4 regions of the Pseudarthrobacter niigatensis genome follow, and region 1 is predicted to be linked to each of the others. Evidence: riboswitches for the same ligand, from Rfam matches in the RefSeq annotation. Region 1 holds a riboswitch; each other region holds the start of a gene.

Region 1 (5,277 bases):
ACCCACCGCCCCCGTGCAGGGCATCGAGGGTTTTGCTGCTGTAGCCGAACGGCGGCACCGCGCACCGAGCGAAGGGACGCCGTCATGGCCAATTCGCAGTTTGATCTTTTCCTCCACGAAGCCACCTACGCCGACCAGGCCTCCGAATCAAGCCTCGACCGTGACCGCCTCTTTGGGCTGTACACCAGCTGGTGCTTCGTCAACGAGCAGCCGGCCGGCACCGAGTCCAGCTTCTGGGCTGCCATGAAACACCGGGTCTCCGCCCGCCGGAACGGACTGCGCATGAAGGGGCCTGCCGCGGCGGACTACATCATGACCAGTTACCCGCGGCTGGTCTAAGCCCCAACGGGTCGTCGGACGGGGCGCCGGGTAACCGGTGCCCCGCCATCAGATGCTGTGGCACTTGACGTATGTGCCACAGCATTTTTCATGCCCCGGGACGTCCCCGCTGCCGCCTAGGTGGGAATAATCCGGAAGAGGAACCTGGCCCGGACCATCACCCACAGAAGGCCCAGCACCACGGCGTAGGCGACGGTGTTGAGGAAGATGCTCTGCTGCTGCAGCGCCGGGATGTTGGCCACGACGGCGATCAGCACCACGTGCATGATGAATACGTAGAGCGTGGCGCGGCCCAGCGGGATCAGGAACCAGCCCAGGGCCCGCTGCACGGGTTTCCAGTAGGCGCTAAGGAAGGCGTAGGCGGCCACCACCAAGACCAGGACGTTGAGCAGGCGGCCGGGCGCCAGGTAGGTCCGGCCGAACAGCGCGTCATACATGGCCCGGTAGGCGGCGTCCGGCATGAGCGCCAGCCGGACGTCATAGTTGTTGGCCAGGTACGGGTTGCCCCAGGACAGGAAGGCCAGCGCGAACGCCGCTGCGGTGCAGGCTGCCACCACCCCGGTGTGCGCCGACAGCCAGGTGACTATGCTGCGGCGGTGGTAGCCGACAACCAGGCCGAGGACAAAGAGTACCTGCCATACCAGCAGGGGGAACGAGTCCTCGAACTGCGATGGCAGGAGCCTGAACCTGGTTACGGCCCCGACCGCATATACGGCCAGGGACGCCAGCAACACCCAGATGGCCTTGCCGCGGTTGAGTGCCGCGAGGATCAGGGGGCTGGCCAGCAGGAGTACCACGTAAAGGCCCATGACGTTGAACTGCCAGGGCCCGAACTGCAGCAGCACGATGGCCGGAAGCACCTGGGGCGGCACGGGGAACTGGAACAGCGACGACATGCCCGCGTACAGGTCGTAGGTCCGGCCCGCGCCGCTGTGCCCGGCGCCGCCGGTTCCCTGGTCCACGAACGTGGTCAGGGCCTCGGTGTGGAAGAACGGGAGCAGCGACAGCAGGAAGACGCCGACCAGCACGGCCAGGGCAGTGACATAGAGCTTCCCGGCACGGCGGGACGTCAGGTCCACCACCCGGCCGAAATCCTCCTTCGCTTTGGGCCCGTACACCATGCCCACCACCAGGCCGGAGAACAGGACAAACAACTCAGCGCCTGATACGAAGCCCACCGCCTCCTGGGTGAGCAGCTGGAACAGCGAGGCCATGCCCAGGTGGTTGACCACCACGAAGACAATGGCCATCCCGCGCAGCAGGTCCACCCGCGAATCCCTGGCAGAAGGATCCTGGTAACTCCAGGCCGTGGCAGCGTTGATCCGGCGCGGGACCTGCCACAGGGCCACCAGGAGGATGGCCATGGCGGCAGCAACGGTCCACGGGGCCGCGCCAGAGAGCGTATTAGCCCGCACGTAGGTGCCTGCGGACGCCACATCCGTGACAGGCCCGGTGACCATGGGCGATGCCTTCAACCGGTCCAAGGCAGTTTTGGCGATGTCCGGGCTTCCCGTGAGCAGCCAGCTGATGCTTGCTACGCCGGTGTCCCGCGTGCTGGTCCGTTCGTCCCACACCACGGCGGCCGTTCCGGCGAAATGCGGAGAGGTGGCAGTTGCCACCGCCTGGTCCCACCAGCGCGTTTTGATGTCCGCCTCGGGCGCCCCGCCGGATGCAGGGCTGTAGAAGGCCGAGGTCTGGAGCAGGAAGGGCTTTTTATGTCCTTCGGCGTAGGTGCCGTAGAAGTTTTCGTTGCCGGAGGCCGTCAGCATGTCTTCGAGTTCGCCGGCGTGCGGCAGGGAGTTGACGGCGGCCGCGCCGGCAGTGTCGTCATGGTAGGCGGCCAACCCCACCCAGTCCACCGCGTCGTCGCCCGGGTAATACGGGGCATAGGCGCTGTCGCTCCCGTTCCAGGTTCCGTCCCCATTTGTATCCAGGAGGGAAAACCCGTCGCTTCCCGGCTGTGGCGCATTCCGGTTCCGGTCGAAGGGGTAGTCCTTCCCCAGGTAGGGCGCCCACACCATGGTGGCCCGGCCGCCGTCGTCCTTCCTGAAGGCTGCCGACACCGCTTGGAAAGCCTGCCGGTACGCAGCCGGCTGCTGGCCCCAGGCCACCCAGCTGGCGTTCATGTCGGGGGCAAAGCGGACCAGCAGTTGGCCCTTGAATCCCGCGGTCAGGTCGCGCACCTGCGCTGCGAACGCTTCCGCCTCCGCGGCGCCGAGCTGGTCCAGCGGCACGGACGGCTTGACCGTGAGCATGGCGTGGGCGCCCTTCGCTGCGGTCTGCTGCAGGAAGCCCCCGATGTCATTCCGCTCGGATTCGCGGTAGGGCATGGTGATGTCATGGCCGTAGAGCGCCGGGGTTGCGCCCAGCCGGTCGCTGAAGCCCGCGGCGGTATCCTCACCCCATTCGAGGACCGCCCCCAGCCAGGGTTTGCCCTTGTCCGGCGCGGGGCCGGCCGCCTGCGCCGGGGCTGCCGGGGCCACCACTGCCAGGAGGGCGATGAGAACCGCGGCCAGGAAGGCCGCGGCGGAGCGCGGCCGGTTACGCCGGATGGCGGCGCGGTGGTGCGATACGTGTGCCCGCATGCTGACAAGGACCCCCGGTACTCATTGCTCTGGATACGGGGCGGCGCCCCCGGTATGAACCTTATCGGTCCGCAGCAGGCTACGTGCCGCATGGCGGGCAGCTCAATGACGGAACATGACGACGTCGGCGATGCGGCTTGGCGCGGCAGGTGTTACGTTTTTGGGGAGTAATGAGTACCGGCGCCAAGCCCTGACTTGCCGGTCGGCAACCCTCCCTTTCGCGGCGGGGTGCCTCAGGTGAATACTCGGCATATCGACCGATTCGAGCTGCAAGCGTGAGAGAAGGAGATCCGTCGTGTCCGACGCACCCGCCCTTGACGAAAGACTGTCCTACCGCCTGATAACCGGCGCGGACACCCGTGAATTCTGCGAGCGGATCTCCGCCGCACTCGCCGACGGCTACGTGCTGCACGGCAGCCCGGCAGCTACTTTCAACGGCACCAGCGTCATCGTGGCGCAGGCAATCGTCCTTCCGGCCGCGATCGCCTCAGCCGATGCCGCCGTCGCCACAGCGGTGGACCAGCTCGACGCCGGCCTTGAAGGCGATTTCGACGGCGAGGGCCACGCATGAGCTACGCCGGAGACCTGACGCCCCAGGAAGCATGGGCCAAGCTGGAGCAGGGCGCCATCCTGGTGGACGTCCGCACCGAGGGCGAATGGGCCCACATCGGCATCCCGGACACCAAGGCCACGGACAACGATCCCCTGTTCATCCAGTGGACCTTCCCCGGCGGCATCCCCAATCCCGACTTCGTCAAGGACCTCCAGGCGCAGGCGCCGGAGGATCCCCAGGCGGAACTGCTCTTCCTCTGCCGCTCCGGCCAGCGGTCCATCGCGGCTGCAACTGCCGCCACCCAGGCCGGTTTTAAGGCCTACAACGTGCTGGAGGGCTTCGAAGGCGAGCCGGACCGCTACGGCGAACGCACCGTCAACGGCTGGAAGAACCGCGGCCTCCCCACCAACCTCGGAAAGAACTAAGTGACCTTCAACCCAGACGCCCCCGGCTGGAACCCCGATACGCAGGCAGTCCGCGGCGGCCTGGACCGCTCCAACTTCCAGGAAACGTCCGAGGCCATCTTCCTGAACTCCGGGTTCGTCTACGAATCCGCTGCGGCAGCTGAACGCGCGTTCACCGGCGAGGACGAGCGCTTTGTCTACTCCCGCTACGGCAACCCGTCCGTTGCCACCTTCCAGGAACGGCTCAGGCTGCTGGAAGGCACCGAAGCCTGCTTTGCGACGGCGTCGGGCATGTCTGCCGTGTTCACCGCGCTGGGTGCCCTGCTGGCTGCCGGCGACCGCGTGGTGGCTGCCCGTTCGCTGTTCGGTTCGTGCTTTGTGATCCTGAACGAGATCCTCCCGCGCTGGGGTGTGGAAACGGTCTTCGTGGACGGTCCGGACCTGGACCAGTGGCGCGAAGCCCTGTCCAAGCCCACCACCGCCGTCTTCTTCGAGTCCCCGTCCAACCCCATGCAGGAAATCGTCGACATCGCCGCCGTCAGTGAGCTGGCGCATGCGGCCGGCGCCACCGTGGTGGCTGACAACGTCTTTGCCACTCCCCTGCTGCAGCGCTGCGGGGACCTCGGCACCGACGTCATCGTCTACTCGGGTACCAAGCACATCGATGGGCAGGGCAGGGTGATGGGCGGTGCCATCCTGGGCACCAAGGAATTCATCGACGGACCCGTCAAGCAGCTGATGCGCCATACCGGCCCCGCACTGTCCGCCTTCAACGCCTGGGTCCTGACCAAGGGCCTGGAAACCATGGGCCTGCGCGTCAACCACTCGTCCGCCACCGCGCTGCGGCTGGCTGAATGGCTGGAGGAACAGCCGGCGGTGGGCTGGGTGAAGTATCCGCTCCTGAAGTCGCACCCGCAGTACGGGCTGGCCGCTAAGCAGATGAGTGCCGGCGGAACGGTCCTGACCTTCGAACTGGCCCCGACCGGCGGGCGTTCCGGCAAGGAAGCGGCATTCGCCCTCCTGGACGGGCTGCGGATCATCGATATTTCCAACAACCTCGGTGATGCCAAGTCCCTGATCACGCACCCGGCCACCACCACCCACCGCGCCATGGGCCCGGAGGGGCGGGCCGCCATTGGGCTCAGCGACGGCGTGGTGCGGCTCTCGGTGGGGCTCGAGGACCCGGATGACCTCCTCCGCGACCTTGAGCAGGCGCTGAAGCAGATCTAGCCTTTTCGACGCGCCTCCCCGTTTTCGACGCGCAGATTCCCTGGCGCGCACGGAATGTGGCGTGCGCAAAGGAGTGTGCGCGTCGAAAAGGAATATGCATGCCGCGGACCGGCAACCCAAGCGGCAGGTCAGGCCTGCCGCACGCGCAGCAGCTCCGGCGTGTCCG
Region 2 (5,277 bases), on a different contig from region 1:
GATGTTGGCCACGTGGGAGTGCAGCTCCAGTGCGTCGACGAAGCGCTTGCCGGCTTCCGCGCCGCCGGCCAGGTTGAAGGCGACCACGGCGCCCGTTCCCTTTGGCCCGTACTTGCGGCCACGCTCGTACCAGGGGCTGGACGGCAGCCCCGCGTAGGCGACGGACTCGACGTCGTCCCTTGCCTCCAGCCAGCGCGCAACCTCCGTGGCGTTCGCAACGTGGCGCTCCACCCGCAGGCTCAAGGTCTCCAGGCCTTGGGAAATGAGGAACGCGTTGAAGGGCGAGACCGCCGAGCCAAGGTCGCGCAGCAACTGCACCCGGGCCTTGAGGATGTAGGAGAGGTTGGCGCCGAGCGCGCCGCCTTCGCCGAGGTCGCGTGCGTAGACCAGGCCGTTATAGGTGGGGTCCGGGGTGTTGAAGCCGGGGTACCGTTCCGGGTCTTTGCCGAAATCGAACCTGCCGGAATCAACGATGACGCCGGCGATGGCCGAGCCATGGCCGCCCAGGTACTTGGTGGCCGAGTGGATGACGATGTCCGCGCCCCACTCCAATGGGCGGATCAGGTAGGGGGTGGAAAGGGTGTTGTCCACGATCAGGGGCACGCCGGCCTGGTGGGCCACTTCGGAGATGCCCTCAATATCAAGCACGTCCTGGCGCGGGTTGGACACCACCTCACCGAAGAAGAGCTTGGTATTGGGCTGCACGGCGTCGCGCCACTGGTCCAGGTTGTCAGGATCAGCCACGAAGGTCACCGAGATGCCGAACTTCTTCAACGTGTGGGCGAACAGGTTGTAGGTTCCGCCGTAAAGACTGGGGCTGGCCACTATATGGTCGCCTGCCTCGGCGATGTTCAGCACTGCGAACGTCTCCGCGGCCTGGCCGGAGCTCAGCAGCAATGCCGCCAGGCCGCCTTCAAGGCTTGCGATCCGTTGCTCGACGGCGTCCTGGGTGGGATTGCCAATGCGGGTGTAGATGGGTGCAAGTTCGGCCAGGGCGAAGCGGTTGGCCGCACTCTCGGCACTGGGGAACACGAAGGACGTGGTCTGGTAGATGGGAAGGGCGCGGGCTCCGGTGGCGCTGTCAGGCTCCTGGCCGGCATGGATCTGGCGGGTTTCGAAGGACCATCCGTTGGACATCTCAGTCTCCTATGACATGGGCCCGGCATGCTGGGAGCACCACGGGCCGCGCTTGCTCTCCGGCCATTGCCGGACAGCCTGGTCCTCACCCGGGGCACCCCACCGCGGATGGAGGGTTGCCGGCCAGCGAGCCGGGGCTTGGCGCTGGCACTCATGACCTGGGCCCAGTCTAGGAACTTCAATCCGGCCCGGACAGCATTGTGACGAACATGGTCTTGGCGCAGGCCCAGGGGCATTTGGACAGGGACGGCGGCCACCCAAAATGCCAGTAAGGGTACCCTTAGCTGAGAGCCCGATCACAAAGTGCCAAGATGTTCGCATGCGCATGGATCACGTCTCTTACGCCTGTGAACACGATGGCCTCGCGGCCACTACCGAACGTATTGCAACTGCCCTCGGCGTTGAGGCAGTGAAGGGTGGCGTACACCCCCGCTTCGGAACCCGGAATATGATCATCCCCCTGGCGGGCCACAAGTACCTCGAAGTCGTCGAGGTCCTCGACCACCCGGCGTCGGACAAGGCACCGTTCGGGCAGGCGGTGCGTGCCCGCTCCGCTGCCGGTGGCGGCTGGATGGGCTGGTGCGTCGAAGTGGACGACCTCGCCCCCTTCGAGGAACGCCTGGGCCGCGCTGCCGTGAACGGCAACCGCAAGTTCCCGGACGGCCGCGAGCTGGTCTGGAAGCAAATTGGCATCCTGGGCCTCATCGCCGATCCCCAGGTGCCGTACATGCTCAAGTGGGAGGGCGACCCCTCCCTCCACCCGTCCCACGCTTACGAGAGCAACCTCAAGATGAGCTGCCTGACCATCGCCGGTTCCGCCTCGCGCGTCACCGAGTGGCTCGGTGAGCCCGTGGAGAAGCCGCTCGAGGACGTTGCGGTGGAATGGGTGGCCCCGCACGGTACGCCGGGCATCCTCTCGGTCACCTTTGAGACCGCCAACGGAGCCGTCACCATCTGACCCTTCCCCTTCCTCCCGGACCACTCCGGGGAGGTCCCCGGGTTGTGCCCGGGCAAACTTCGGCCGCCATTGGGTGGTGACAACGGCGTCACCACCCAATGGCGGCCGAATCCATTTAAGCGGCTGCCGCGCCAAAGTGAGGGTCGCGTCTTTTTCTACGCCACGCGTGCTCTTTTTCGCGCCACACATTTGGGCTGCGACAGGCAACCTTCGCGTCGAAAACGTACGACGACGGCGGCCCGCTTCGGTGCACCGGCTCACCTGCGCAGGCAGCGGCACCGGCTTGATCTGTAATTGTCAGACCCTCGTTGGATGATGTGGGTATGGGAATCGGCGGTGGTCTTGGGGTGGTGTTGGAGGGTGTTCGTGCCTCTGTTGCTGCCCTGGATGCGCTGGAGCGTGAGGACGCTTCTCTGGCTTCCGGCTTGGATGTTGGTTTCGGTGTTGGTGCTGGTGTGGATGTGTTGCAGCGGCGGTATGAGATCCGGTTGGAGCGGCTGGAGGTTGCGTCCCGGCTGGAGGCGCAGCTTGCAGGGGTGAAGGCGCAGGACGCCGTCGACGCCGTCGGGTTCCAGGAGGCGATGACCCCGCCGGACGCCTCGGTCCAGGACCGTACCTACGCGCAGATGTCGGTGGTGGAGGAGATCGCCGGGGTCCTGACGGTTAGTTCCGGGGCAGCGGGAGCGTTGGTGGAGCAGTCCCGGCGGATTTGTTCCCTGCCGCTGGTCATGAACGCCTTGGCGGCGGGCGTGATGTCGTGGCAGCACGCCCGGATTGTCGCGGACGAAACCGAAGGCCTTGACGCTGTCGGGGCTGCCGGGCTGGTGGCGCATTTCTTCGACCCCGCCACGCCCGATCCGGCCCGGGGTGCCGCGCCCGGTGAACTGGTCCCGTCCCGGTTCCGGGCCAAGATCCGGGGCTGGCGGGAACGCCACCACCCCGAATCGATCCAAAAGCGCCATGCGAAAGGGGTGGCGGACCGGCGGATGGAATACACCCCGGACCGGGACGGCATGGCCTGGATCTCCCTCTACCTTCCCGGCGATACCGCGTGCGCCATCTGGAACCGGACCACCGCCACCGCCCGCGGCCTCCAGGGACCAGACGAACCCCGCACGCTTAGCCAGCTCCGCCCCGACATCGCCGCATCCCTGTTGCTCGGCGCCGGCCGGGCGGCGGGTGAGGGTCCCCACCAGCACCGCCCCGGGCACGCAGGGTGTCACCGGGATCGGGAAGGTCCCTGCGCCGCGGGCCGACGTCCTGGTCACCGTGCCCGTGTTCTCGCTCCTCGGCCTCACCGACGAACCAGCAGTGCTGGACGGCTTCGGCCCAATCCCGGCATCCATGGCCCGCAAACTCGTCGCCGGTGGCGCGGAGTCGTTCTACCGGGTCCTCGTCGACCCACGGGACGGGGCGCCCCTGGAAATCGGCCGCAAAAACTACCGGCTTACCGGGGCCATCAAACGCTGGATCAGGCTGCGCGATGCCCAATGCACGTCCCCGGCTGCACCAACAAGACCCCCGACAACGAAACCGACCACCTCCAAGCGTGGGAACACGGCGGCACCACCAACGTCAGCAACCTGGCCCAGCTCTGCCGCAAGCACCATCGGCTCAAACATCACAGCCAATGGGCCCCCGGCCCGGCCACGAGCAAAGACCCACCGGGCTGGACCTCACCCACCGGACGCCACTACAACCCCGAACAACAGGAATCAGAACCAACCCACTGGCCACCGGGAAGCCTGCCACCGCACGCTGTTCGGGGTGCCGTTGTGGCAGGGGTTGAATTGGAGGCCACCGGGCCAGCGGAGAACGCGCAGCGGCAGCAGTTCCTCGCATCGATGCCGCCGTGGTCTGATCCTCCTGTCGAAGAACCACCAAGTGAGGACGTCCTGGACCCCGGCGAGCTTTGCCCCGCGGATCCCCTGTGGGATGAGTTCCATGCCAGGTTTTACGAGCTGCCCGCTGACCCGCAGGCGGACTGGCAGTGCTGCTGCACCTGATGTGAGGGCAGAAAACAGCGCGCAGGCCGTGGCCGGAGCTAGGGGCCGCCCAGCAGGCCGCAGCCAACATTTCTTTCGGCAGTTCTCACGACGATGAATACTCGGGCCTCGTCGGAGGAGGGCGCGGCGAGGATGTCGGCTCCACCGGCGGTTTTGCCTTGGACCGTCAGGAGGGAAACATCAGTCCGTGCGGGCTCCGGGTAAGGACCGCAGTTGTACTCGCGCCCGGCAAACTGGACTTTGGAAGGAACCTCTCGAGGCCAGAGCACCCAGTCCGACGTCTGTTCATGGATGCTCCACAATCGCCCAATGAGCAAACATCCGGCCAACGCCAAGACGGCACTCCCCAAGGCCAATCCGTGTCGTAGTCCCCCACCCATGCTGCAAGACTTCACGAAGGCATGCTTGGAATCAACAAGAACCCGCAACTAGGGCTACTGCAGGCCGGACCACCGCCCAGCGGTCGTTCAGTCGGGTACCGGCAGACCGCGGCGGCCATAGCTGTACAGCTACCCCAGCCCCACGGCCTTGCCGAAGAGGCTGAAGCCGACGAATGCCACGATGTCCAGCAGCGCATGGGCGATGACCAGCGGCATGACGCGCTTGGTGCGCGTATAGAGCCAGGCGAAGACCACCCCCATCACAGCGTTGCCAATGAAGGGACCGAAGCCTTGGTAAAGGTGGTAGCTGCCACGCAGCACGGAGCTCACGGCGATGGCCAGTGGCGTGCTCCAGCCGAACTTGCCGAAGCGGTCCATCAGGTACCCCACCACGATGACTTCCTCGAGCACCGCGTGGCGCATCGCCGAGAGGACCAGGACTGGAACGGTCCACCAGTAGGCGTCCAGGGCACTGGGGATGATGGCTGTGGTGATGCCGAGCGCCCGGCCAGCCGAATAGAGCCCCAAGGACGGTATCCCAATCAGCGCGGCCAGCCCCAGGCCTTGCAGCAGGTCCATTCCGGGCCGGGCGAAGTTGAACCCCAGCTTCTGGAATGCTGAACCGGAGTTCCGTGCGTCGCCGGGGGAAGCTTGGCGCTGGTCGGTGAGGAAGTAGAGAACCAGCAGCACAGGAACCAGCGCAAAGATGATGTCGAGCAGCTGGTACGTCAGGTCGAAATACTCGCGGGTGCTCTGCGAGCGGTTCAGGGTGGACGTGCCCTCGGCCAGCGGGGCG
Region 3 (5,277 bases), on a different contig from region 1:
GGACCAGCTGGTCATCGTCGTGGCGGCTGCCAACCCGGAACCCCGCACCGGATTCATCGACCGCGCCCTGGTGGCTGCCTACGACGCCGGGATCGAGCCGATCCTGCTGGTCACCAAGGCCGACGTCAAGGACCCCGCCGAGCTCCTCTCCAATTACACGCACCTGGACTTCCCGGTGATCATCAGCAAGACCGCCGACGCACAGGCTTCCGGGATCGACGCACGCTCTGACGACGGCCTCTCCGCCCGGCTGGACAGCACTGCGGTGGCGGCCCTCCGCGCCCACCTCGACGGCAGGGTCACCGTGATGCTGGGGCACTCCGGCGTGGGCAAGTCAACCATGGTGAACGCGCTGACCGGTGCCGAGCGGGCCACCGGCGGCGTCAACGCCGTAACCGGACGTGGCCGCCACACGTCGTCGTCGGCCCTGGCCCTGCGCCTGGCTGACGCGCCGGCCGGAAGCTGGATCATTGACACCCCCGGTATCCGTTCCTTCGGACTGGCCCATGTGGACCCGGACCGGATCCTGCGCTCCTTCCCGGACCTCTCCCCCGGCATCGAAAACTGTGAACGCGGGTGCAAGCACACGGCAAACGCGGTGAACTGCGGCCTCGACGACTGGGTGGCAGGCGGGCACGCAGGTCCCACCGGCCCGGCACGCCTGGCGTCGCTCCGGCGCCTGCTCGGCACGGATCCGCGCATGGAAGCACAGGAAACCAAGGAGCTCGGCAGCGTCAACTGACGCGTTCTCCCGGCAGAAGCGTCCGCAGACGGTAGTTTGTAACCATGATCCAACCCGCTTCGAGCTACAACGATGACCTGCGCCTGGCCCATGTCCTGGCCGACTCCGTGGATGACCAGACCATGAGCCGCTTCAAGGCCCTGGACCTCCACGTTGAGACCAAGCCGGACCTGACGCCCGTCACCGACGCCGACAAGGCAGCCGAGGAAGCCATCCGCGGCCAGCTCTCCCGCTCCCGTCCCCGCGATGCCGTCCTGGGCGAGGAGTTCGGCAGCACCGGGCACGGTTCACGGCGCTGGATCATCGATCCCATTGACGGGACCAAGAACTTTGTCAGGGGCGTCCCGGTCTGGGCCACCCTGATCGCCCTGGTGGACGAAGGCGAACCCGTGGTGGGCGTGGTCAGCGCCCCGGCCCTCGGCAAGCGCTGGTGGGCGGCAAAGGGCATGGGCGCCTACATGGGCAGGTCCTTGGCAGCTGCCACCCGGCTGCGCGTCTCCAACGTGTCCAGCCTCTCCGACGCCTCCCTCTCCTACTCCAGCCTGAGCGGCTGGAAGGAACGCGGCAACCTCGACGATTTCCTCGGGCTGACCGAGGACGTCTGGCGGACCCGGGCATACGGCGATTTCTGGTCGTACTGCATGGTGGCAGAGGGCTCCGTGGACATCGCCTGCGAACCGGAACTCAACCTCTACGACATGGCTGCGCTGGTGCCAATCGTGGTCGAGGCCGGGGGCCGGTTCACCTCCCTCGAGGGCGAGGACGGACCGTTCGGCGGGAACGCGCTGGCCACCAACTCGATCCTGCACTCCGAGGTCCTGCACCGTCTCAACCCTTACCTGGACGATCTGCTGTAACTGCCACGGTTTGCCCGCTTGGGCGAATATTGCGACGCCGGACACCTTCAGAAGGAGGTGTCCGGCGTCGTTTATTCGATATTGCGTAATAAAGCCCTTAACAATTGGCCCGGCTTCCAGCCTGGCCGCCCCATGTCCTACGCTTTTATGCAGGTCACGAGTGCCAGCGCAAAACCCCGGTTTGCTGGCCGGCAACCCTCCATTCGCGGCGGGGTGCCCCGGGTGACGACCAGGCCGGTCCGGAGTGGATGCGGCAAGCGCGGATTCCGTACGCCGGAGTCCTGTACACAAGTGAGGTCTCTGTGACAACTGCCACCGTCTCCCCCAAACCCGTCACCGAATCCGCCGTTGCTGCCGAACGCCGTGCCGCCGCCGGCCGCCCGCTCGCTGCAGTCACCGGGGCCGAAATCCAAGCACCACTGATAACCGGCGGCCACGTGCGGTACGCCAACCTTGATTACGGGGCATCGGCCCCTGCACTCTCCGTGGTGTCCGCTTACCTCAACGAGATCCTGCCCTACTACGCCAGCGTCCACCGCGGCGCCGGGTACGCCTCCCAGATCAGCACCTCCGTGTACGAGAACGCACGCAGCATCGTCCGGGACTTCGTGGGCGGCCGGCCGGACGATTCGGTCATCTTCACCCGGAACACCACCGATTCGCTGAACCTCCTGGCGGGCTGCCTGCCCCGGACGGACGGACGGCCCGCCGGTGACGTCCTCTACCTGGACATCGAACACCACGCCAACCTCCTGCCGTGGCAGGGCGTCCCGCACCGCAGCATCGTTGCCGCGGACACCATCGCCGGCACCCTTGACGCGGTCCGCGCCGAACTCGAACAGGGCGGCGTCAGCCTCCTGGCCGTCACCGGCGCCTCCAACGTCACCGGCGAGATCCTCCCCATCCGGGCCCTGGCCGCGCTGGCCCACCAGCACGGCGCCCGGATCGTGGTGGACGCGGCCCAGCTCGCGCCGCACCGCCGGGTGGACATCAGCGCGGACGACGTCGACTACCTCGCCTTTTCCGGCCACAAGCTGTACGCGCCGTTCGGCGCAGGCGTCCTGGTAGGCCGGCCTGACTGGCTGGATTCCGGCGTCCCGCACCTCGCCGGCGGCGGGGCGGTCAAGGAAGCACGGCTCGACGGCGTCAGCTGGGCCACCGGGCCGGCCCGCCACGAAGGAGGCTCGCCGAACGTCCTCGGCGCCGCCACCCTGGCACGCGCCACGCAGGTCATCGCCGAACTCGACCAGGACAGGTGGCATGCGCACGAGTCCGCGATCCGCTCCTTCCTGGTGGAGGGCCTCCAGGGCATCGACGGCGTCACCGTCCACCAGATCTTCAAGGACACCAATCCGGAAACGGACACCATCGGCGTGGTCAACTTCTCCGTCGAGGGCTACGACGCAGGGCTGGTGGCCGCCTACCTTTCCGCAGAGCACGGCGTGGGCCTGCGGGACGGACGCTTCTGCGCCCATCCCCTGCTGAAGCGCCTGGGCCTGCCGTCCGGCTCCCTCCGGGCGAGTTTCGGCGTGGGCTCGCGGCTGGAAGATGCTGAACGCCTCCTTGCCGGTATCCGGGCTTTGCGCAGCAACGGACTCGGGTGGGACTACGTGGTGGACGCAGGCCGCTGGGTGCCCGCCAACGACTTCCGCACCTACCCGCACTGGGCACCCAATACCCCCGGGACGGCCGGCGCGGCCCCCTGCCTCGACGACTAGCGGGGTAACGGCGGCTGCCTGCCGGCACCGGCCATGCGGTAAATTCGAAGGACATCCGCAGGCAGCACCGGAAGGAGGCCACGCGTGGTTCGGGGTGGCCCCAGGCTTGATCACGGCCGGCGCACGGAGCTCGGGCAGAGCTTCCAGGACGGCGGCCGCCACTACCAGCGCGTCCGCCCCGGCTATCCGGCGGAATCCGCACGGTGGCTGGTGCCTGCCGGGGCCCGTGACGCCCTGGACGTCGGGGCGGGTACCGGTAAATTCACCGCCTTGCTGCTGGCCATGGGACTGGATGTCACCGCCGTCGATCCTTCTGCGGACATGCTTGCCCAGCTGAAGACCCACTGCCCGGCCGCCACGGCTGCGGCGGGGACGGCCGAGGCCACAGGCCTTCGGGATGCGGCCTTCGACGTGGTCACCGTTGCCCAGGCGTGGCACTGGTGCGATCCCCTCGCTGCGAGCACCGAACTGGCCCGCGTCCTGCGCCCGCACGGAACCCTGGGCCTGGTCTGGAACCAGCTGGACACCTCTGTCCCCTGGGTGCACCGGCTCTCCCGGATCATGCACGCCGGCGACGTCTACCGGCCCGGCCACAAGCCCGTCGTCGGGCCCGAATTCCACGGGCTTGAGGGGCATGTGACGCACTGGCAGGACCGGGTGACCACCAGTGACCTGATGGAGCTCACCAAATCGCGCAGCTACTACCTGCGGGCCGGTGAGTCGACGCGGGCGAAGGTCCTTGCCAACCTGGACTGGTACCTGCACGAACACCTGCCCCATGCTCCGGGGCAGGAACTCGACCTCCCCTACCTGACGCTGGCCTGGCGCGCCGCCAAGGCCTGATCCGGGGCCGCCCCTGCCGGACCGGCCAAACCGGTAGGCTTGGACCTGTGAAGACCAGCGCGCCCTCCTCCTCGATCGAGGACTACGTCAAGGTCATCTATTCATTCACTGAATGGCAGGACAAGCCCATCACGTCCTCCCAGCTGGCACAGCGGCTGGGCGTGGCGAATTCCTCTGTGTCGGAGATGGTCCGCAAGCTGAAGGACCAGGGGCTGGTGGACCACAAGCCCTACAGCGCAGTCACCCTGACCGATTCCGGCCTGCGCCTGGCCCTGTCAATGGTCCGGCGCCACCGGCTCATCGAGACCTACCTCGTCCAGCGTCTTGGCTACAGCTGGGACGAGGTCCACGATGAAGCCGAACAGCTGGAGCACGCGGTCTCGGATACGTTCATCGAACGCGTCGCCGCCAAACTCGGAAACCCGGAACGGGACCCCCACGGCGATCCCATTCCCACCGCGGACGGCCAGGTGCTGATGCCCAGCGCCCATCTCCTCGCCGGGCTGGACCAGGGGCACAGCGGAAAAATCACCCGTATCAGCGATGACAATCCTGAGCTCCTGCGGTATCTCGCCGCGCAGGACATCGATCTCGACGCCGAGGTTGAGGTGCTGGGTCGGCGCCCGTTCGGTGGTGCACTGATGGTGCGCATCGCCGGCCCCGGCGGCACCCGCGACTTCGACCTTGCGGATGAGATCGCCTCGGCGTTGTGGGTCTCCACCGAAACGCCCCACCCCGGCTGCATCCTGGGAAGCTGAATCACCGGCGCACGCCGATTTGGCCGCCTCCCGTATCGTGGAACGTGATGATCAGCAGACGCGACGCAGCAATAACCCTGGATGTTCCCCTTGAGATGGCGCAGCGCCATGGCCTGCCGAAGTGGATGTCCGAGGCCGAGCTCCGCAGCATCCTGGACAATCCCCCGCCCTGGCTGGTGCAGTCACGGGCCAACCGCACCGGCAAACGGCCCGTCTGGGTGCACCTTGAGTGCGCCGTGTGCGGGTACGAGGAGGCTGCCCGGCCCAAGAAGTGGTGGCCGGACTTCACCTACGTGGTGTGCGGCCACCACGCGCCGTCCGAGGTTCCCGCCGTGCGTCCCGGGTGCGTGCGCAGCGAG
Region 4 (5,277 bases), on a different contig from region 1:
CGTCCAGTGGGCGCAGGGGGAGGGGCTCGCGATCATCGGCATCGACATTTTCCCGGACTCTGTGCCCCTGGAGACCTACGAGCTGCCGCGCGACTGCGTGCTGGTGTTCGGGCAGGAGGGCCCGGGCCTGACCCCGGAAGTCCATCAGGCCGCTGCCGCCACCCTTTCCATCGAGCAGTTCGGCTCCACCCGTTCGATCAACGCCGCATCCGCCGCGGCCATCGCCATGCACGCCTGGATCCGCCGGCACGTCTTCAACCAGCGCGTGTGAGTATTACCAACCCGTGACCCGAAACACCCGGGCCGCCGGGGAATGGCTAGGATGGTGCCAAGCCGTAAGCGGTCTACTTGAGGGTCATCCACCCACAGACGAAACTCAGCAGAGGAGCCAGCATGCCCATTGCAACCCCAGAGATCTACGCCGAGATGATCGACCGCGCGAAGGCGGGCGGATTTGCCTTCCCCGCCGTCAACGTCACGTCCTCGCAGACGCTGAACGCAGCGCTCCGCGGCTTCGCCGAGGCAGAGTCCGACGGCATCGTGCAGGTTTCCACCGGCGGTGCCGCCTACTGGTCCGGCGCCTCCACCAAGGACATGGTTGCCGGTTCCCTGGGCTTCGCTGCCTTCGCCCGCGAAGTGGCCAAGAACTACGGTGTGAACATCGCCCTGCACACGGACCACTGCCCCAAGGACAAGCTGGACGGCTTTGTCCTGCCGCTGCTGGAAGCCTCCGAGGCCGAGGTCAAGGCCGGCCGGAACCCGCTCTTCAACTCGCACATGTGGGACGGTTCCGCCGAGACCCTGCAGGAGAACCTGAAGATCGCCCGCGACCTGCTGGCCCGCACCGCCGCCGCCAAGATGATCCTCGAGGTGGAGATCGGCACTGTCGGCGGCGAGGAAGACGGCGTCGAGAACGCCATCAACGACAAGCTCTACACCACGGTCGAGGACGCCCTCGCCACCATCGACGCCCTGGGCGCCGGCGAAAACGGCCGCTACATCACCGCCCTGACCTTCGGCAACGTCCACGGCGTCTACAAGCCCGGCGGCGTCAAGCTGCGCCCGGAGATCCTCAAGGACATCCAGGCCCAGGTGGGTGCCAAGATCGGCAAGGACAACCCGTTCGACCTCGTGTTCCACGGCGGCTCCGGCTCCTCCGACCAGGAAATCGCCGACGCCGTTTCCTACGGCGTGATCAAGATGAACATCGACACCGACACCCAGTACGCCTACACCCGTCCGGTCGCGGACCACATGTTCAAGAACTACGACGGTGTCCTGAAGGTCGACGGCGAAGTGGGCAACAAGAAGACCTACGACCCCCGCGTCTGGGGCGCCTCCGCCGAAGCCGGCCTGGCAGCCCGCGTGGTGGAAGCCACCAAGCAGCTCGGTTCGGCCGGAAAGACCTTCTAGATGTCGGACGAGTTCCGCCGCAACCTGATGGGGCCGGAGCCCACGCTCCTGCCTGCCGAAACCGAGGTGAACGGGCAGCTGGAGGCCGGGCACGAGGCCCTGGACCTGGTGGAAAGGCACCCCACGTCCTCACTGTTGTGGGCGATCCTGGCCGAGGAAGCGTGGGCCGAGGGGCGCACCATCGACTCCTACGCCTACGCCCGGGTGGGCTACCACCGCGGACTGGACGCGCTTCGCCGCAACGGGTGGCGCGGCGTAGGCCCCATCCCGTGGGAGCACGAGCCGAACCGTGGATTCCTGCGTGCCCTCTACTCCCTGGGCCGGGCGTCCTCCGCCATCGGCGAGGCCGACGAGCCGGAGCGGATCGAAAAGTTCCTCAACGACTCGGACCCCACAGCGAAGGCAGCCATCGAGGCGAAGTAGCAAGCTTGGATTAAAGCGCGACGACGGGTGGTTACCTTTCCTGGAAAGGTAACCACCCGTCGTCGTTCGTTCGTTTATGGCTTGGCGATGCCTGTGCGGGCCATGGCATCGGCGTAGGCCGCGCGCATGTCCTCGAGGTATTCCTCCTGGCGCGCCGGGGAACCGGCGAAGGCGCGGCCGCTCAGCGACCGGACCTTGTAGGTCTTCAGGCCGCGGCGCCAGAGCAGGGGCACCTCCGTCTTCAGCAGGAGGTTGGCCAGGCGGTTGGCTTCAGTGCCGTGCGCCACGATCACGGAGGCGCGGGGGACCAGGGCGAGGAACTTCAGCAGCGGCTTCAGGCCAGCCTGGATCTGGTCCGGAGTGAACTTGCCGTTGACTTCGCCGGGGATGTGCCAGGGGTGGACGTTCCACGGCATCACGAACTCGGGGCGCAGCCCCAGCTTCCACTGGAGCCCCAGCATTCGGGTCGCGGCGTCCTGGTCCCCGGCAGTGATGAAGCCGGACGGGTCCGCCTCGCCGATGTTGGAGAACAGACTGATGATGCGGCATTCCTCAACGTCGTGCATCGGGTCCACATAGGGCACCACGGTTCCGGGCTTGGCCTCCTGCAGGGAATCACACAGTTCATTGACGGCGGCAACGCTGGGTTCGTAGCGGCGGCTCATGAGCTGTTCGTGGAATGTTTCTGGGGCCAGGGCTGTCATGAAGTGCTGGTTCTCCTGCGGGGATTGATATTGCTTCCACCGGTGAAAATGGGCGCGCGGCGGCGCGGATCATCAACGGCGGTTAGTTGGGGTGGGCCGATTCCTGGTCGGCCTCTGCCAGTTTACCAAGCCCGGGGAAACGAAACGCCGGCCGCCCCTTCCGGTGATGGAAGGCACAGCCGGCGCAGCGGTACGACGGACTACCAGAGGCGGCTGGTGGCGCGGCGAGCACCCTCGCCGAGGGCCTCCAGCTTGGCGAAGGCGATCTGTGGGTGCACCCTGCCGCCCAGGCCGCAGTCGGTGGAGGCAATGACATTTTCGCGGCCCACGACGTCGGCAAAGCGGACAATGCGGTCAGCCACCAGGTCGGGGTGTTCCACCACGTTGGTGGCATGCGACACGACGCCCGGGATGATGACCTTGCCCTCGGGGAGCTTGGTGTCCTCCCATACACGCCATTCGTGTTCGTGGCGGACGTTGGCTGCCTCGAAGGAGTATGCGCCCGCGTTGACCTGCAGCACCGAGCCGATGATGTCGGCGAAAGGGATGTCCGTGGTGTGCGGGCCGTGCCAGGAACCCCAGCAGACATGCAGCCGGATCTGTTCCTGGGGCAGGTCCCGGAGGGCCCAGTTGGTGGCCTCGACGCGCAGCTGGATGAACTTCAGGTAGTCCTCCAGGCTGGGCTCGGGATTGATCTGGTCCCAGCTCTCGGCCAGGGACGGATCGTCGAGCTGCACGGTGAGGCCGGCGTCGACGATGGCCTTGTATTCCTCCCGCATGGCATCGGCACAGGCGTAGACAAGTTCCTCATCGGACTTGTAGTACTCGTTGGCCACGCGGGCACACGAGCCGGGAGAGAGGGATGCCACGAAGCCGTCCGACAACCCGGCGGCGGCGAGGCCGGTCTTCAGGTTCTTGATGTCCGATGCCACCAGGTCCTGGCCCGTGTAGGTCAGGGGTCCGGCGATCTTGGGCTGGGTCACGCTCTTGCGGTGGGACAGGATGCCCGAGGACGGGTCGTTGTAGGCCTCGTTGAACGCCTGCCGGTCGCGCCTGTCGGGGAAGGAGGTCAGGACAATGTTGCCGGGGGAGGAGCGGTGCACCTGGGCATCGGCCCAGCGGTCCACATTGGTTGGCTCCAGGCCGCCCAGCCGTGCGAAGGAGTAGTTCCACCAGGCGCCATAGTCCACGGAGTTGGCCATCGTGTGCCCGTATTCGCCGTCGTTGGGAATGTCGATCCCGAGGTCCTTCTGGCGCCGGACCACGTCCACCACGGAGGTTTCCAGGAGGTCCAGGAATTCAGGGGTGACGCCGTCGGTTTCCTTGGCGGCATTGGCCGCGATGAGTTCCGGGGTGCGGGGCAACGATCCGGCGTGGGTGACGCGGATGTGGTCGGTGTTCAGGGGCATGCTGGAATCTTCCTTTCCATCGGTCCTGGCAGTAGCACCTTCGGTCCGGCAGGAATCCTGCTGGACCGTGGTTGCTGCGGCGTCATCGAGCCAGGTCTCTCGGCCGCTCCGGATGGTTCACTCTCACTAAATCGGGAGACCCACCTTGGGGCAAGTCCGTGCCGCTTTATGTCGCGGCCCGCTGCCCGGCTGCTTCCCTGCCCTTGCCCGGCGGGCAGCAGCATACTTACAGACTTTGTCCAGCTTGTTGACAGGTTTCGTTAAGCTTGGTTGGGTGAGGTCACATGCCACCGCCGCAACGGAGCTGGCCGGTGGCGCCCCGATGCACTCGAAAGAGGTAACGCACTGTGAAGAAATCCCTGGCAAATTTCAGGACCCTCGCCGCCTCCGGAGCCCTGGCGCTGGCCGTCGTCGCAGGTCCCGCCCCGCTGGCACACGCTGTGGGCGAAGGCCCCAATTACGACGGCAACGGCCAGATCACCACCTCCAAGCTCGCCACGTACGAACAGATGGTCTCGTTCCTGAAGGACCAGGACGCCCGCCAGCCGGCAATGGAGCTGGAGGTCATCGGGCAAACGGTCAAGGGGCGCGACATCCACCTGGTCAAGTACATTTCGGACCCCGCCAAGCCCACCATTCTGTACCTGACCCAGCAGCACGGCAACGAGCAGCTCACCACCGAGGGCGCCATGGAGTTCATCAAGCACCTGGGGGCCGGTAAATCCGCTGACATCCTCAAAGGCGTGAACATCCTGGTGGTGCCCATGCTCAATGCGGACGGGGCCATGGGGGACGTGAACTTCTCCCTGGAAAACTACCTTGCCAAGGGGGACCGCAACCTCACCCGCTACAACGCCGAGGGCGTGGACCTGAACCGCGACCATGTGGCCAAGGTCCAGCCGGAGACCCAGGCGCTGCACAACAAGGTCATGCGCAAGTACCGGATCGACTACATGATCGACCTGCACCACCAGGGCACCCGGGCCGAGCGTGACGGCAAGCTGGTATCCGGCTCCATCCTGTACCCCACCACCCCCAACGCCGACCCCGCCGTCGTCGAAAAATCAAAGCAGCTTGGCGCCGTGGTCTTCAACAACGTCGACTCCACCGGCTGGGGACACCTGGGCAAGTACCAGGGCGGCAGCGCCGAAACCATCAGCCGAAACGGCATCTCCGTGGAGTACGGCATCGCCACCCTGCTCTTCGAGATGCGCGGCATGTCGGACCACTACCTGGACGGCTATGCTCTCGGGCAGCGCAGCAACGGCTACCTGATCAAGCAGACTGTCACCACGCTGACCTCCACGGCCGCAGCCATCGCGGACGGG

The links. A riboswitch is a leader RNA that binds a small molecule or an ion and turns the genes downstream of it on or off. The one in region 1 is predicted to bind S-adenosylmethionine.
Region 2: linked by a shared signal. The riboswitch ahead of J2T23_RS10910 (bifunctional o-acetylhomoserine/o-acetylserine sulfhydrylase) and the one ahead of J2T23_RS05735 (DUF1737 domain-containing protein) in region 1 are both predicted to bind S-adenosylmethionine.
Region 3: linked by a shared signal. The riboswitch ahead of J2T23_RS04350 (aminotransferase class V-fold PLP-dependent enzyme) and the one ahead of J2T23_RS05735 (DUF1737 domain-containing protein) in region 1 are both predicted to bind S-adenosylmethionine.
Region 4: linked by a shared signal. The riboswitch ahead of J2T23_RS12285 (cobalamin-independent methionine synthase II family protein) and the one ahead of J2T23_RS05735 (DUF1737 domain-containing protein) in region 1 are both predicted to bind S-adenosylmethionine.

The regions. Positions count from the first base shown of each region.
Region 1 covers NZ_JAUSTB010000003.1:106,456-111,732, reverse strand. The annotation lists gene J2T23_RS05745 (hypothetical protein) at 85-339, shown strand; gene opgC (OpgC domain-containing protein) at 456-2,924, opposite strand; SAM riboswitch class IV at 3,091-3,206, shown strand; gene J2T23_RS05735 (DUF1737 domain-containing protein) at 3,220-3,495, shown strand; gene J2T23_RS05730 (rhodanese-like domain-containing protein) at 3,492-3,902, shown strand; gene J2T23_RS05725 (O-succinylhomoserine sulfhydrylase) at 3,903-5,111, shown strand; gene J2T23_RS05720 (glutamate--cysteine ligase 2) at 5,240-5,277, opposite strand, start outside.
Region 2 covers NZ_JAUSTB010000006.1:112,470-117,746, reverse strand. The annotation lists gene J2T23_RS10910 (bifunctional o-acetylhomoserine/o-acetylserine sulfhydrylase) at 1-1,137, opposite strand, end outside; SAM riboswitch class IV at 1,181-1,296, opposite strand; gene J2T23_RS10905 (VOC family protein) at 1,457-2,095, shown strand; gene J2T23_RS10900 (HNH endonuclease signature motif containing protein) at 2,419-4,101, shown strand; gene J2T23_RS10895 (CPBP family intramembrane glutamic endopeptidase) at 4,611-5,277, opposite strand, start outside.
Region 3 covers NZ_JAUSTB010000002.1:274,856-280,132, reverse strand. The annotation lists gene rsgA (ribosome small subunit-dependent GTPase A) at 1-742, shown strand, start outside; gene hisN (histidinol-phosphatase) at 787-1,599, shown strand; SAM riboswitch class IV at 1,752-1,865, shown strand; gene J2T23_RS04350 (aminotransferase class V-fold PLP-dependent enzyme) at 1,902-3,317, shown strand; gene J2T23_RS04345 (class I SAM-dependent methyltransferase) at 3,402-4,160, shown strand; gene J2T23_RS04340 (metal-dependent transcriptional regulator) at 4,208-4,918, shown strand; gene J2T23_RS04335 (hypothetical protein) at 4,966-5,277, shown strand, end outside.
Region 4 covers NZ_JAUSTB010000007.1:93,107-98,383, forward strand. The annotation lists gene J2T23_RS12265 (TrmH family RNA methyltransferase) at 1-271, shown strand, start outside; gene fbaA (class II fructose-bisphosphate aldolase) at 394-1,413, shown strand; gene J2T23_RS12275 (DUF3151 domain-containing protein) at 1,414-1,836, shown strand; gene J2T23_RS12280 (uracil-DNA glycosylase family protein) at 1,911-2,540, opposite strand; gene J2T23_RS12285 (cobalamin-independent methionine synthase II family protein) at 2,741-3,949, opposite strand; SAM riboswitch class I at 3,963-4,068, opposite strand; gene J2T23_RS12290 (M14 family zinc carboxypeptidase) at 4,297-5,277, shown strand, end outside.